DNA from 2 places in the Mesorhizobium sp. M0659 genome. Region 1 is predicted to be linked to the other one. Evidence: predicted binding sites of a transcription regulator. Region 1 holds the regulator's gene; the other holds the start of a gene.
What was found. The regulator LexA, encoded in region 1, represses DNA repair genes until DNA is damaged. The targets are predictions, from matches to a motif close to TGTTCNNNNTGTGTTCNG.
Positions count from the first base shown of each region.

Region 2: the regulator LexA is predicted to act here: its motif matches at 2,511-2,528, upstream of NKI31_RS20430 (putative DNA modification/repair radical SAM protein).

Region 1 is NZ_JAMYPY010000022.1:55,298-63,223, reverse strand. Features, by position in the region: gene gltX (glutamate--tRNA ligase) at 151-1,575, opposite strand; gene arr (NAD(+)--rifampin ADP-ribosyltransferase) at 2,038-2,454, shown strand; gene NKI31_RS26500 (ComEC/Rec2 family competence protein) at 2,566-5,022, shown strand; gene lexA (transcriptional repressor LexA) at 5,016-5,798, opposite strand; gene NKI31_RS26490 (GntR family transcriptional regulator) at 6,003-6,767, opposite strand; gene kynU (kynureninase) at 6,933-7,926, shown strand, end outside.
Region 2 is NZ_JAMYPY010000013.1:26,662-34,587, forward strand. Features, by position in the region: gene NKI31_RS20425 (UdgX family uracil-DNA binding protein) at 1-1,271, opposite strand, end outside; gene NKI31_RS20430 (putative DNA modification/repair radical SAM protein) at 1,274-2,509, opposite strand; gene NKI31_RS20435 (glutamine synthetase family protein) at 2,741-4,126, opposite strand; gene NKI31_RS20440 (aspartate aminotransferase family protein) at 4,162-5,544, opposite strand; gene NKI31_RS20445 (hypothetical protein) at 5,700-6,152, shown strand; gene NKI31_RS20450 (WD40 repeat domain-containing protein) at 6,154-7,128, opposite strand; gene NKI31_RS20455 (CobW family GTP-binding protein) at 7,378-7,926, opposite strand, start outside.

The sequences.
Region 1 (7,926 bases):
AAGGCAATTCCTGCAAACGACACGTCGAAATCACCGGAATGCGCGAACTCGCCACCGCATTTTGGGAGGTGCGTGCCTGATTGGGCCAAGGCCTAATGTTGCACTGCGAAACCCGCCTTTCAATGCCAATCTTTTTGGGCCAGCTCGCTCCTAATCGATTTGATCCGCAATCCGGGCCAGGCTTTCCTCGCGGCCAAGCACGGCAAGCACGTCGAACACGCCGGGCGAGGTGCTACGGCCGGTAAGGGCCGCCCGGAGCGGTTGGGCCACGGCGCCGAGCTTGTGGCCGCCGGCCGCTGCGAACTCGCGCACCGCGGCTTCAGCCGCGGCAGCCGACCAATCGCCCGAAACAGTCTGCAAAGCGGCATGTGCGCCGCGCAGGATCGCGCGCGCGTCGGCACTGAGCAGTGCTGCCGCCTTCTCGTCGATCGGCAGCGGCCGCTCGACGAACAGGAAGGCCGCGCCATCGGCCAGTTCCACCAGCGTCTTGGCGCGCTCTTTCAGGCCCGGCAAGGCGGCCAGCAGCTGCGCCTTCCTGGCGTCGTCGAGACGGGCGGCGATAGCAGATCCGCCTTCGAGGTATGGCAGAGTGGCGACGAAAATGTCGAACAGCTCGGTATCGGCCATCTTGCGCATATGCGCGCCGTTGATTGACTCGAGCTTGGCGAAGTCGAAGCGCGCCGCACCCTTGTTGACATCGCCGATGTCGAACCACGAAATCATGTCCTTGATCGACATGATCTCGTCGTCGCCATGGCTCCAGCCGAGCCGCGCCAGATAGTTGAGCAGTGCCTCGGGCAGATAGCCCATGGCGCGATAAGCCTCGACACCGAGTGCGCCGTGCCGCTTCGACAGCTTGGCGCCGTCGGCGCCGTGGATCAGCGGGATATGCGACATCGACGGGACGTCCCAGCCCATGGCGTTGTAGATCACCGTCTGGCGCGCGGCGTTGGTCAGATGGTCGTCGCCACGGATGATGTGGGTGACGCCCATGTCATGGTCGTCGACGACGACGGCATGCATGTAGGTCGGATTGCCGTCCGAGCGCAGGATGATGAAATCGTCGAGGTCCTTGTTGGGGAAGCGCACCTCGCCCTGCACACGGTCGTGCACCACGGTTTCGCCCTCGGTCGGCGCCTTGATGCGGATGGCGCCCTTGACGCCGGGAGGCGCCTCCGAGGGGGCACGATCGCGCCACGCGCCATTGTAGCGCGGCGGCAGGCCCTTGGCGCGTGCGGCCTCGCGCATCGCCTCGAGCTCGGCAGGCGTCTCGTAGCTGTAATAGGCCTTGCCCAGGCGCACCAGCTCCTCGGCCACCTCACGGTGGCGCGGCGCGCGCTCGAACTGCGATATGGCCTCACCGTCCCAGGAAAGGCCGAGCCAGGTCAGCCCATCCAGAATGGCCTGTGTCGCCGCCTCGTTGAAGCGTTCACGGTCGGTGTCCTCGATGCGCAGCACCATCGTGCCGCCGGTGTGCTTGGCGTACAGCCAGTTGAACAGCGCCGTGCGCGCGCCGCCGATATGCAGATAGCCGGTGGGCGAGGGGGCAAAACGGGTGACGACCGTGTCGGACATGGAACTCTCGGGAAGCCTTGGAAAACGGAGCGTGATCGCGCGGACTTTCGCGCTTTGCGCGTTCATGTAGCATAGGGGGTCTGGGGCGCAAGGGGCAGGCCCGATGGCTGGACGTGGCCGGGGCACGTCGGCAATTATCGGTTGCGTCAACGGGCGCTGGAGCCTTGTAGCACAAAATCTGTTCGCACCCTCCGCGCAACCTCGTTTGGCAGCAGCGTCAATGTCTGGGTTTCATTCGGCTGCAGCGTCCGTCACAGTGCCTGGAACATCGCTGCGACGGTGGTAGCCTCCTCTGACGAGCGGACATTTCTTCACGGAGGCGGCACTGCCCGACTACAACGCCGCCGTGACAGCGTTGGCTTGGTCACGCATATTGACCTTTCTGCAATCATTATCGTGAACACCGCAACTGTGTGCAGTCCGGTCCGCCACGAAGGAGGCAGATTGAAAGAAGGACTACCGATGACCAGAAACGCCGACCATACGGAGGGTGATCCGTTCTACCATGGTACCCGGGCGGATTTGAAACCCGGGGATCTGCTGAGCGTCGGCCATCCTTCCAATTTCAGAGATCAACCACTGTCATGGATATATTTCTCCCAGACACTTGAAGCCGCCATCTGGGGAGCAGAGCTTGCAACGGGTGACGGTCGTCAAAGGATTTACATCGTAAAGCCGACGGGGTTTTTTATGGATGACCCTAACCTGACCGACAAAAAATTTCCCGGTAATCCGACGAAATCCTACCGCTCCCGTGATCCGTTGCTCATCCTGGGTGAACTCGGTGAATGGCAGGGTCATACACCGGAACAATTGAAGGCAATGCACGATGGGCTTGCTCGCCTGAGAGCGGAGGGCCAGGATATGATTGAGGATTGAGCGTCCTTGCCAGGTGATGGTCGATTCCGGCGCGGTGGACGTGATCACGCGGACTTTCGCGCTTTGCGCGTTCATGTAGCATAGGGGTCTGGGGCGCAAGGGGCAGACCCGATGGCTGGACGTGGCCGGGGCACGAAGGAAGGCGAAGGCGCCGAGGCAAGCGTCAGCGAACGCTCGCTGTTTGCCGATAGTCCCTATGCCGAGCCGCTGCCCCTCGCGCTGCCTGAGCCGCATCCCGGCGTCGCGCCTGCGCTGCCCGGTCACGCGTTGCCGGCGCAAGTCACAGCGCCCGGATCTATCGCCCGTCTGCGCAGACGGCTTCGCCGTCCGTCATGGCCCGCGCTCCGCCGCAGCCTTGCCGTGGCCGCCAACACGGAGCTCGACCGGGGCGTCGCCTTCCTGCTGGTGCCGGTTTTCCTGGCGGCCGGCGTCATCATTTATTTCTCGCTGGCCGGCGAGCCCGGCTTTGCGCAGCCAATCGCCATTGTGGTGCTGGCGACATGTTGCGCCCTCGCCACGCGATCGCGGCCGAGGACGCATCTGTTCTGCATGGCCGCGATGCTGTGCGCGCTCGGCGTCGTCGCCGCCAAAGTCGAGACTTGGCGCGCCGGAACGCAGATGCTCGGCTCCGAGATTCAGACACGGCTGACCGGCCGCGTCGTCAGTCTCGAACAGATGGAAAGCGGCCGCATCAGGCTGACGCTCGATGTGGTTTCGACCGCTTACCCCGAGCTGCGCTATGCCCCGGAGCGGGTCAGGCTCTCGGCGCGGACCGTTCCCGCCGATATGACCGCCGGCTCCCTGATCACCGGCTATGCCAGGCTGTTGCCGCCGACCGGTCCGGTGCGGCCGGAGAGCTACGATTTCTCCTTCGACAGCTATTTCACCGGTATCGGCGGCAGCGGCTTCTTTCTCGGCAATCCGAAAACCATTGCTACGCAGGGACCGCCGCCGCTGACCGCGCGGCTCTCCTCGGCAATCGAGAACGCGCGCGAAAACATTGCCGACCATATCAGGGGCAAAATCGGCGGCGCCGAAGGCGAGATTGCCGCGGCGTTGATTGTCGGGGTGCGCGCCGGCATCCCGGACGAGGTCAACGAAGCGATGCGGCGCACCGGCATCTACCACATCATCTCCATCTCCGGCCTGCACATGGCGCTGGTTGCCGGCACCATCATGGCGTTGCTGCGTGGCGCCTTTGCGCTGTTTCCCGATTTCTCTTCGCGCCGCCCAGTCAAGAAATATGCAGCAGTGGCAGCACTCGTCTCCATCGCCGCCTATCTCGTCATTTCAGGCGTCGTGGTTGCCGCCGAGCGCAGCTTCATCATGCTGGCGGTCATGCTTGTCGCCGTGCTGTTTGATCGCGCCGCACTCACCATGCGCAATCTGGCGATCTCCGCCATTGCCGTCATCCTGGTGTCGCCGCACGAGGTGGTCGGTCCCAGCTTCCAGATGTCGTTTGCTGCCACCGCCGCCCTTGTCGGCGCCTATGCCGGCTGGGCCGATTACCGCGCCGACAAGGTGAGAACGCCGCCGGCAAAGCGCTCCTTCGTCGGCTTCCTGTCGCGAAAATTCGCGCTGGCCATGGGCGGCCTCGCCATGACCTCGATCATCGCCGGCAGTGCAACCTTGCTGTTCGCCATCTGGCATTTTCAGCGTGTGTCGCCGCTCAGCCTGATCGCCAATCTGGCCGTGATGCCGATTGTTTCGTTGATCGTCATGCCTTTTGCCGTGCTCAGCGCACTGGCGATGCCGTTCGGCGCCGACGGGCCGTTCCTCTATGTGATGGGCAAGGGTCTGATGGCGATGATCGCTATATCGGCCTGGATTTCCGAGCGCTCGCCGGTCGACGCCGTCGGGCTGATCTCCATCCGCTCGGTGCTGTTGGTGGCGGTCGCCCTCGTCATCGCCACCATGGCCACCACCTGGCTCAGGTTGGCGGCCGTGCCTTTCGCGCTGGCCGGCCTGTTGACGGTGCCGCAGGTGCTTACGCCCGACGTGCTCATATCCGAGGATGCGCATCTGGTGGCCATGCCGACCGGTGGCGGCGAACTCGCCCTCAACCGCGAACGCTCCAACGAATTCACCACGGACAATTGGAAACGGGCGCTGCGGGCCGAAACCATTATCCCACCTGAGATTTTCGAGTCAACAGATACGCGGTTCGATCTCGATCCGCTCGATCTGCCGCCCGGCTCGCCCTTCTATTGCACCGGCGATCTCTGTATCGCCCGGCACCCTTCCGGAGCCATTGTAGCGCTTGCGAAAGACCGCAAGACGGCGCGGCCGGCCTGTGCCTTCGCGAGCCTGATCGTCATCGATGACGCCACCGCCTACAATCCGTGCCGCGACCCGCTGGTGCTGGTCGTGACGAAGAAACAGCTGGCCCGCGACGGCAGCGCCGCCGTCTTCTTCGATCCGCAATCGGCAGCTGCAGCGCCAACCATCCGCTTCGCCGTCGACAAGCCGTATCGCCCCTGGCACGAGCAACGCCGCTTCTCCCGCGAAGCGCGCGGCCTGCCGCCCTACAACCAGCGTGAAAAGTACAAACCCAAGCCGGCTCAGTAGCGCCGGATCAATCCGACAAGCTTGCCCTGCACCTTCACCCTGTCCGGTCCAAAAATGCGGGTCTCGTAGGCCGGGTTGGCGGCTTCCAGGGCGATCGAGGCGCCCTTGCGGCGGAAGCGTTTCAGGGTCGCTTCCTCATCGTCGACCAACGCCACCACGATCTCGCCGGGGCTGGCTGTGTCGGCATTGCGGATGATGACCGTGTCGCCATCGAAAATGCCGGCCTCGATCATCGAATCGCCCTTGACCTCGAGCGCGTAGTGTTCGCCGCCCATGATCATATCGGGCGGCACCGAGATCGAATGGGTCTGATGCTGGATGGCGTCGATCGGCACGCCGGCGGCGATGCGTCCCATAACCGGGATTGAAATCGCGGAAACGGCATCGTCATTGCCGGCCGACATCGAACGCGACGGCGAGCCCGGCTTGATCTGGCGGCCGAGACCGCCTTGGCCCATCGCGCCTTGTCCTTGGCCGCCTTGCCCTTGGCCGGTTTGACCAAGACTGCCCTGAATGACGCTCGGCGAAAACTTCCTCGCCGCATTGAGGCCTGGTGCGATCGAGTCGGGCAGCCGCAGCACTTCCAGCGCGCGCGCCCGGTTCGGCAGCCGGCGAATGAAACCGCGCTCCTCAAGCGCCGTGATCAGGCGGTGGATGCCGGACTTGGAGGCGAGGTCAAGCGCTTCCTTCATCTCGTCGAAGGACGGCGGGATTCCGCTCTCCTTCAGGCGTTCATGGATGAACATCAGAAGCTCATGTTGTTTGCGCGTCAGCATCGCGGCCCCCAGGGGTTCTGAAACCAGAATCAAAAAAACAAACCCAGAACAAACACTATCTGTTCCAGTTGTGTTCCGCAACCTTTTAAAGTTTAATGAATGTGTTGACGTTTTGTTCAGCGTAACGTTCGGCACCGCGAGCGGCGCTCGTAGTCGTTGGCCGGCAACGGGGTGAAACGAAGACAAAGTGCCCTGCGTCGTCGGCTACGATCGCCGCTTCCTTTTCGGACGGGGCTGCGCAGCATCCGCGCCGGGTTCACTCTGGGCATAGACCTGCATCGTGTAGCCGATGTGAGCGGTCATCAGAGTTTTCGCACGTTCGACGTCGCGATCGAGGGCCGCTTCCATCAGGGCGGTATGGTGTTCGATCGCGACGGCGTCGCGCAGGGCCGCCACGGCCTTCCGGTGTCCATCCGTGCGGCCGGCGGCGGCGCGCAGCGTCGGGGCCAGACCCAGAAAGCGGTGATGGCGATGCAATTGGTCGGAAATCGTCGCATTGAAGCGCAGCAGCCAACTGGATGTCGCGGCACTGAGCAGCGCCGCATGGAAGGCATCGTGTTTTTCGTACCACGCGTCGACCGCATCATCCGATGGATCGTCGAGAACAGACCCGCACCGTGAGAGACGATAGTGGGCTGCAACGACCGCGTCTTCCCACTCGCGGTCGCCCTTCTCGACCGATTCCACCAGCAGGGGCAGTTCGACCACCAGCCGCGCACGCGCCAGATCCTCGAGCTCCGCCCGAGAGACGGGAGCGACCGCAAACCCACGGTTGCTGATGGCGGTCACAAGCCGTTCCGCATCCAGCCGCGACAGCGCCTCGCGCAACGGCGTCCAGCCGATGCCGTAGGTGTTGCGCAGCGTGCTCAGCTTCAACGGCGCGGCAGGCGCCAGCCGGGTCGCAAGAATATCGCGCCTGAGCAGGCGATAGGCCACTTCCGTCTTCGAGGTCTGCTCGTCATCCAGCATCGTGATCCATCAGACATAAACGCTCGGCGGATCATTATATATCAAAGTCTTTCAATGGGTGAATTATATAATGTTTGACAGCTCAAGGGCGACCACTCAAGATCGCCGGCATGTTTGGGCGGCAGGCTCCGCCGCGCGCGTTTGTCCATGGAAGGGCGCCGGATCATGAGCACGACACCCGATCTCGCTACAATCGAAGCAATGGATGCCGCCGATCCGCTGCGCTCCATGCGTGAACGCTTTGTCTTGCCGCAAGGCGTGATTTATCTCGACGGCAATTCGCTGGGTGCCGCGTCACCAGCCGTCTTCAGCGAATTGCAACAGGCCGCCACGCAGGAATGGGCGCAGGACCTCATTCGCGCCTGGAACACGGCTGGCTGGTTCAACATGCCGGTGGAACTGGGAGATCAGCTCGGACGACTGATCGGCGCGGCTGACGGGCAGACGGTGGTCTGCGACACAACCTCGATCAACATCTACAAGCTGCTGCACGCCGCGCTCGGCATGCGGCCGAATCGGTCGGTCATCGTTGCCGAGGGCGACAGTTTCCCGACCGACCTCTACATGGCCGAAGGCGTCGCCTCGACCCGGCCGGGAACGCGGCTGCGGCTGGAGGGCGTCGACGCGGCCGCAATCGAGGAGCTGATCGACGACAGCGTTGCCGTCATCCTGGTCAACCACGTAAACTACAAATCCGGCCAGTTGCGCGACATGGCGGCGCTGACGCGCAAGGCACATGACGCCGGCGCGCTGATCATCTGGGACCTCTGCCACACCGCCGGCGCCTTGCCGGTCGAACTCGACCGTGCCAATGCCGATTTCGCTGTCGGCTGCACCTACAAATACCTCAATGGCGGCCCGGGCTCGCCGGCCTTCATCTACGCGGCCGAGCGCCACCATGGTGATATCAGGCAGCCGCTCAGCGGCTGGTGGGGCCATGCGCGGCCCTTTGCCTTCGAGCAGGGCTTTGCCGTCGGCAGCGGGATCCGCCGCTTCCTGTGCGGAACGCAGCCGGTGCTGTCGATGCGGGCGCTCAAGGGCGCGCTCGATATCTGGAACGACGTCGACATGGCGGCGGTGCGCAGAAAAAGCATCGCACTGACCGACCTGTTTATCCAGCTCGTCGAAGCCAGATGCGGCGCCTACGGCCTTGAACTCG
Region 2 (7,926 bases), on a different contig from region 1:
GCCGTTGCCCCAAGCGCCACGGCGAGGTCCGGCTTGATCAGCTCAAGCTCCCGGCCGATCCACCAGCGGCAGGCCTGGACTTCGCCGGTATTTGGCTTCGAGTGGATGCGGCGCTTGCCGCGCGGCTCGAACTTGAAGTGCTTGACGGCGTTGGTGACGTAGACTTTTTGCCGGTCGACGCCTGCGTCATCGAGAATTGCATCGAACACTTTGCCCGCTGGCCCGACAAAAGGTTTGCCGGCGAGATCTTCCTGATCGCCAGGTTGTTCGCCGACGAAGACCACTTTGGCGTCATCCGGCCCCTCGCCGAACACGGTCTGTGTCGCGTCGCGCCAGAGCGGGCAGCGACGACAACCCTTTGCAGCCTCGCGCAAATCGGAAATCGTCTTGGCATCGTCTTCATCCGGCGCCTCGGCCGGCTCGGGCTTCGGCCAATGTCTTGCCTGCAGCTTGGTGTGGTGCGGCGCCGGCGTCGTCGGTTGTCTGGCAATCATGGCTATAGCGGCCTCGTCCGCTCCTGCGATCAGATCTGGAATGAGCGAGGCCTCGGGAAGGTTCCGCCAATATTTCTTCGGCATCTCCTTCTGCATCGCCTTCACCTTGAGCCGCGCCGGGTTGAAGATGTTCTGGAAATAGGTCAGCCACAACGCCTCGGTGTCGTCCTGATCGGGTGCATCGCCCTTGGCCGCACCCGGGCCGATCGCCAGCCTTTCGCCATTCCAGTCGGCGGAGGCATAGGGCGTCAGGACGGTCCAGCGCATGCCGGTGAACCGCCGGACGAAGAAATCCGCGTTGCGCTCGACAATGAAATGCTCCGGCTCGAACCAGGCGACGTAGCGCTCGTCCTCGCCGTAGCCGATCTTCCGGAAGCGTACGAAGGCATGCATCTTATGGCCGTCGCGCCGCACCGCCTTTTCCATGGCTTCGAGCCGCCTGGTGTCGGGATCGGATGCGATCGCCAGCAGTTTCGGCTCGGTGCGCAGGCGCCAAAGCATCCAGTAGAGAAAGGCAAACCGGCCGGGGTCGGAGTGGCAGAAGGCGGTTTCGGCATGGGCGATGAACTCGCGCGGGACGGTAAGCTGCGCGCCCTCTGGCACCGCCGGCAAGGCATCTCGAGGATCATTGGCGTCGGACCCGACACCCCAACTAATATCCTCAGGCCGGACCTCATTCAGCGTCAGACGCCGTGCCGCATCGCGCCAACCGGCGAAATCGGTCTGGCTCGCTAGCCGGACAGTGTATCGGGCAAGGTCGAGCTGGGCCGGCTGCATGGTCAAAACAGCGACAGTTGTTCGCAGGACTTTACGATCGTATCGCGCAGGCCTGTCTTGTCGGTGAGTCCGCCCGGCGACCAGCCTTCGGCGATGATGAAGGGCCTCAGCTTGGCGATCGAATGGCAGATCCGTCCGACATCTTCCAGCCGCATACGTCGGTGGCGGCGGGTTTCAAGGATCTTCGCCACCACCTTGGTGCCCAGACCCGGAACCCGCAGCAGCGCTTCCCGATCGGCGCGGTTGATGTCGACGGGAAACCTCGCCCGATTGCGCAAAGCCCAGGCGAGCTTGGGGTCAATGGCGAGATCGAGCATGCCGTCGCTGCTGCCGGCGAGGATTTCCGGCTGCGAAAAGCCGTAGAAGCGCATCAGCCAGTCGGCCTGATAGAGCCGGTGCTCGCGCATCAGCGGCGGTTTCTGGAGCGGCAGCGACGATGACGAATCCGGGATCGGGCTGAAGGCGGAGTAATAGACGCGCCGCAGATGGTAGCTGCCATAGAGCCGCGCACTGGAGTGCAAGATACCGTCGTCGGATGTCTTGTCGGCGCCGACGATCATCTGCGTCGACTGACCTCCGGGCGCAAAGCGTTCGCGCTTCTTGGTCCGCAACGTCGGCTCGGCCTTTTCCTCCATCTTCCGGCGCAGGTTCGCCATGGAAAGCCGGATCGTTTGCGGCTTCTTCTCCGGCGCTAGTTTCTTCACGCCCTCATCGGTCGGCAGTTCGACATTGATAGACAGCCGGTCGGCGTAGAGCCCGGCCTGCTCGACCAGTTCGGCCGAGCTTTCCGGAATGGTCTTCAGATGAATATAGCCGGAGAATTTTTCGTCCAGCCGCAGCCGCCGCGCCACTTCCACCATTTCGGCCATGGTCTCGTCGGGCGAACGGATGACGCCGGAGGACAGGAACAGGCCTTCGATGTAGTTGCGCCGATAAAAGTCCATGGTCAGCTTCACCACCTCGTCGATGCTAAAGCGGGCGCGGCGCACATTCGATGACGAGCGGTTGATGCAGTAGCTGCAATCGTAAATGCAGAAATTGGTGAGCAGGATTTTCAGGAGCGAAATGCAGCGGCCATCCGGCGCGTAGGAATGGCAGATGCCCATGCCTTCCGTGGAGCCGATACCGCCGGATTGGAGCGAATCCTTCTTCGCCGAGCCGGACGAAGCACAGGAGGCGTCGTATTTGGCGGCGTCAGACAGGATTGCCAGCTTTTCACGGACGGTGGGCGCGCTCATCTGTTCATGATATGTTCTTGAAGGCTGCAGCGCCACCTCATTTGATGCAGGCGGCGAAAAAGTGATCGCCGCCCGCCGTCAGGGCAATCAGAGACCGTTTCGAAATTCGCTCTGGCGAGTCATATGGTGGTGGTTTCGAGAACCGAAGCGCAGCGGACATTTGGTCCGTGAGCATCGGAAGCGCAGAAACCACCATCGATGGCCGCCGGAGTAGAATTTCGAAACGGTCTCTCAGACCTCGTGCAGGTAGAGGTGGTAGTCCAGCTCGCTCACCGTACGCGCGACGCGCAGATACTCCGACTGCTTGATCGCCACGAAGGTGCGATGCAGATCCTCGCCAAGCGCCTCTTTCAGGAAGCTCGAGGCCCGCGCCGCCTCGATCGCGGCGCGCCAGTCGACCGGCATGGTCGTGCGCGTGACAGCGGCTTCATAGCCATTCCCAGTGGTTTCAGGGCCGGGGTCGAGGCCTTCGTCCAGACCCTTGATGATGCCGGCCAGCACCGTTGCCGCGATCAGGTAGGGATTGGCGTCGACGCCCGACGGCCGGTGCTCGATGCGCCGGTTCTTGGCGTCGCCGGCCGGCACGCGCAGCGCCACCGAACGGTTGTTGACGCCCCAGGTCGGCGCCACCGGCGCATAGGACTGCGAGACGAAGCGCCGCCAGGAATTGGCGTGCGGCGCAAACACCAGCATCGATTCGGCCATGGTCTGGATCAGCCCGCCGAGCCCCTGCAGCAGCGGCAGCGACCAGCTTTCGCCGCCGGCTTCGGCAAAAACGTTGCGGCCGTTCTTGTCCTGCAGCGAAACATGGAAATGCATGCCGGAGCCGGCATATTTTTCGATCGGCTTGGCCATGAAGCAGGCGGTAACACCATGGCGGCGCGCCTGCGCCCGCACCAGCCGCTTCAACATGACGAGGTCGTCGGCCGCCCGCATGACATCCTTGCGATAGTTCAGCGTCAGCTCGTACTGGCCGGGCGCGTATTCGGAAATCACCGTTTCGGCCGGAATGCCTTGCGCCTTAGCCGCGGCATAGATGTCGGAAAACAGCGGCTCCATGCCGTGCAGATGGTCGACGGAATAGACTTCCGTCTTGGCCGAGCGGCGGCCGTCGAGCACGGCGTCCGCCGGCTTTACCTTGCCGTCGGCGTCACGCTCATTGGCAAGCAGGAAAAATTCGAGTTCGAAGGCGCCGGCGGGATAGAGGCCCTTGGCCGCCAAGATGTCGACCTGCCTGGCCAGCGCCAGCCGTGGGTCCGACGACATAGGCTGTCCCTCGAGATGGTACATCGCCATCAGCAACTGGCCGCGCGGCGGGTTCGTGCCGTAAAGCGGCACCAGCGTGCCGGGGATCGGCCATGCCCTGAGATCGCCGTCTCCAGTCGTCCAGATCAGCCCGGTTTCGTGCACATCCTCGCCGGTGATGTCGAGGCCGAGGATCGAGATCGGCATGTGGCGGCCGCCCTCGAAGATGCTTTTCAGCTCATGCCGGCGCACGATCTTGCCGCGGCCGACCCCGTTGGCGTCGGTCAAGACGATATCGAAGGCTTCGATTTCGGGATGGGCGTCGAGAAAGGCTTGCGCCTCGGCGGGCGTCGAGCCCGAAGGTGAAGTCATGATTAGTGTACTCGAGTTTGGCTTGGCAGCTTGTCTCATGCCGTCAGCCTTGCCGCAACCGTGGCGAAGGCGGTGATCAGCCGGTTGACCTGGGCGCCGGTGGTGGCCGGCGAGATCAGCATCATGTTGTGAAAGGGCGCGATCAGCACGCCCTGGTTGACCAGCGCGACATGGATAGCCGCCTCAAGCTCCGGCGCATGGGCAGTCTCGGCTTCGGCGCTATTCCTGAGCGGGCCAGGGGCGCAGACGAACTCGACGCGGGCGCCGACGCGGGCGACATGCCAGGGCAGATTGTAGCGATCGATGACGCCGGTCAGCCCGGCATCGAGCCGCAGGGCGAGGCGATCCATCCGGGTATAATTCTCCTGCGTCATCACCTCTTCGAGCGTTGCGCGCATGGCTGCGAACTGCAGCGGGTTCGCCGACAGCGTCGTGCCCATGCCGGAATAGCCCGGCTCCTTGGTCCGATTGTAGTCGGCATAGCGCGAGGCGACCTCGTCGCTCATGCCCCACACGCTTGCCGACACGCCACCGGCGATCGGCTTGCCCAGCACGAAAAGGTCGGGCTGCAGTCCGAATTTTCTGGTGTAGCCCCCTGGGCCGGTCGAGATGGTGTGGGTCTCGTCGATCAGCAGCAGCGTTCCGGCCGCGCGCGTCAGTTTGCGCAACGCGTCGTGAAAACCCGGATCGGGCAGCACCATGCAGGAATTTGTCAGCACCGGCTCGGCGATGACGCAGGCGACATCGCGGTCGGCGAGCGCCGCTTCCAGTGCAGCAACATCGTTGAATTCGATGACCTTCGCCATCCTGGTCAGGTCGCGGAATTCGCCCGCCAGGCCCGGCCGGTTGACAGCTTTGCCGTCGACCAGCCGCACCATCGTCTCGTCGACCGAGCCGTGATAGCAGCCGTTGAAGACCAGGATCTTTTCCCGACCGGTGATAGCGCGGGCAACACGCAGCGCGAAGCGGTTGGCGTCGGTGGCGGTGCTGGCGATCTGCCAGAACGGCAGACCGAAACGCTGTGTGAGCAGTGGCCCGATGGCCAGCGCATCTTCCGAAGGCAGCATATAGGTCAGGCCGCGCCCGGCCTGGCGGCGGATGGCGCGCGCCACCGGCGGCGGCGAATGGCCGAACATCGAGCCGGTGTCACCGAGGCAGAAATCGTCGAGCCTGTTGCCGTCGATATCCGTGATGGCGGCGCCCTTGGCGCTTTCGACCAGGATCGGGAATGGCGTCGGCCAGTCGTTCATCCAGTGCATCGGCACACCGCCGAAGAAGCCTGGCAGGCCGTTACCGACCTTGGCCTGCGATTTCGGCCGCGCCTTGCGGAAGGTGTTCGCCTCGCTTGTCCGCAATGCAGCGATGCGGTCACGGCTGATACCGCCAATGGACGCCTTTGAACTGTTCGTGCTGTACATGAAATCCCTCTCGGCCGGCACACTACCCAATTGGCGACGGCAACCGCAATTGGCCGTGTTGGTGCGCTGCATTGGGTCAGCAGCAAGTTCGGCAGACTTGACCTTCCGGCGCAGTCGGGCGCCAATGCGATCGGGTCTGTGGTTTGGGGAGAAAAATGCGGACGATCATCTGCGCTATTGCGCTACTCTTGTCGGCCGCTGCGGCTTCCGCATCGGGCGGCGTCTGGTGTTCCGTCGATGACAAAGCGGTGCAATTCGAGGTCGGCGCCGGGGTCACCAGAGGTATGGGCGGCCCGACCTTCAATTTTCGCGGCGATCTCGAGATACTTGGCCGGCCGGAAGGCGACAGTCTGCGCAAGACCGTCTTCGAGGATTCCGACCTCACCCAGTACTGGCTGGACGACAAGGAGTTGCGGCTGAACGTCTACCACGAGCATCAGCTCGGAGATAAATTCAACTCTGTCGAACTGACGATCCTGACCAAGACCAGTGACGAGGGCGTCTATGACGGCCGGTACACGCTTGCCGTCTACGACAACGCCGCCGACACGGAACAGGACGGCAAGCCGAAAGAATTGACCGGCAAGGTGTCGTGCGGAGCCGAATAGGTCACGCCGAGATATCGATGACGCCGCAGTCGCCGGCGGCACTGCCGAAGGCGACCCGGCGCTCTTCCTTGTCCCACATCATCGCGGTGATGGCGCCCATGCCCGGGCGGCGCAACAGCACCTCTTTGGCATCGGTAAAGCGCACCGCCATGACCATGCCGTCATCATAGCCGACGGCGACGACATCCTGGCTCGGATGGCAGGCAACCGATGTCACCATGGCGTTGCCGCGCGTGCCGAGCTCCAGCGGCGCCTTGCCCATCGGGCCGTCCTTGCCCGAAAACGGCCAGACGATCGCCGCCGGCGCGCCGGAACTCGCCAGCCACTTGCCCTTCACGCTCCACGACAGGCTTTTGACCTTGCCGGGATAGCCGGTCATGCGCATGTGCTTGCCGTCGGCGAGCTTCCAACCATGCAGCGCGTTTTCCTGCATGGTGGTGACGAGGAAGGCGCCATCCGGCGAGAAGGTCACGCCGGTATGGGCGCCGGCCCATTCCAGCTCCACCGGTCTGCCCTCGGCGGCCGGGAAATGCAGCGTCGCGCCATTGTAGCGGGCGACGCCGAAGCGCATGCCCTTGGGGGAGAAGGCCAGCCCCTCGACCGAACGTGGATGGGCAAACTCTTTGGTCTTGCCGTCGGCAAAGCGCACGAACGCAGTCTTGCCTGTGGCATAGGCGATAGCGCCTTGCGGCCCGGCGGCGACGCTGGTGATCCACTTCTTGCCGGCGCTGGCGAGTTCGCTGACATTGCCGCCGGCGGCAACGGCAAAAATCTTGCCGTCCTCGCCGCCGGTGATCAGGCGGTCGTTGGCGGCGTCATGGAACGTGGAGAGCAGGCCGTCATTGGCCTGAATTGTCTTGTGGCCGTTGTCGAGCCTATGAACTGTCCCATCGGCGAGCGCAAAATGCGGCACGTTGTCGAGGAAGACGGCGGCAAGGCAGTGACCTTCCAGGTCGAGGGGAGCAACTGTGGGCATCAGGACCATTCCAATGAAGCTGTCACCACTCCCGGGAAGCCACTGAGGCGGCCAGGCCTGGCGTCAACCTTCTCCCCTTGTGGGAGAAGGTGGATCGGCGCGCAGCGCCGAGACGGATGAGGGGTGTTGGACGGATCACCGTCGGTGCCGAGCTGGAGCACCCCTCATCCGACCTCGCTTCGCGAGGCCACCTACTCCCACAAGGGGAGAAGGAAGAGCGGGCAGCGCTAGCGCCATAGAGTCCGGAAATCAAGCCGCCTGGCAGGCGTCAAAGCTCTTCTTCAGCCGTTCGGCGTCAAGCTCGCGGCCGATGAACACCAGCCGGCTCTCATGCTTTTCGCCGTCTTTCCAGGCGCGCTGGTGGTCGCCTTCGATGATCATGTGCACGCCCTGGATGACATAGCGCTCGTCGTCGCCCTTGAGCGCGATGATGCCTTTCAGCCGCAGGATGTTGGGACCTTCCATCTGAGTGATCTTCTCGATCCACGGGAAGAATTTCTTCGGGTCCATCTCGCCGCCGCGCAGCGACACCGACTGCACGGTCACGTCATGGATGTCGGAGGGATGCGCGTGATCGTGATGATGATGGTCGTGATCATGGTCGTGGTGATCGTGGTCGTGGTGATCGTGGTCGTGATCATGGTGGTCGTGATCATGATCGTGCGCCTCGAGAAAATGGGGATCGTTTTCCAATGCGCGCGACAGGTCGAAGGCGCCGCGGTCGAGCACTTCCGACAGCGCCACGCCGGCGCGCGTGGTGCGGTGGATCCTGGCCGCCGGGTTGATGGCGCGGATGGT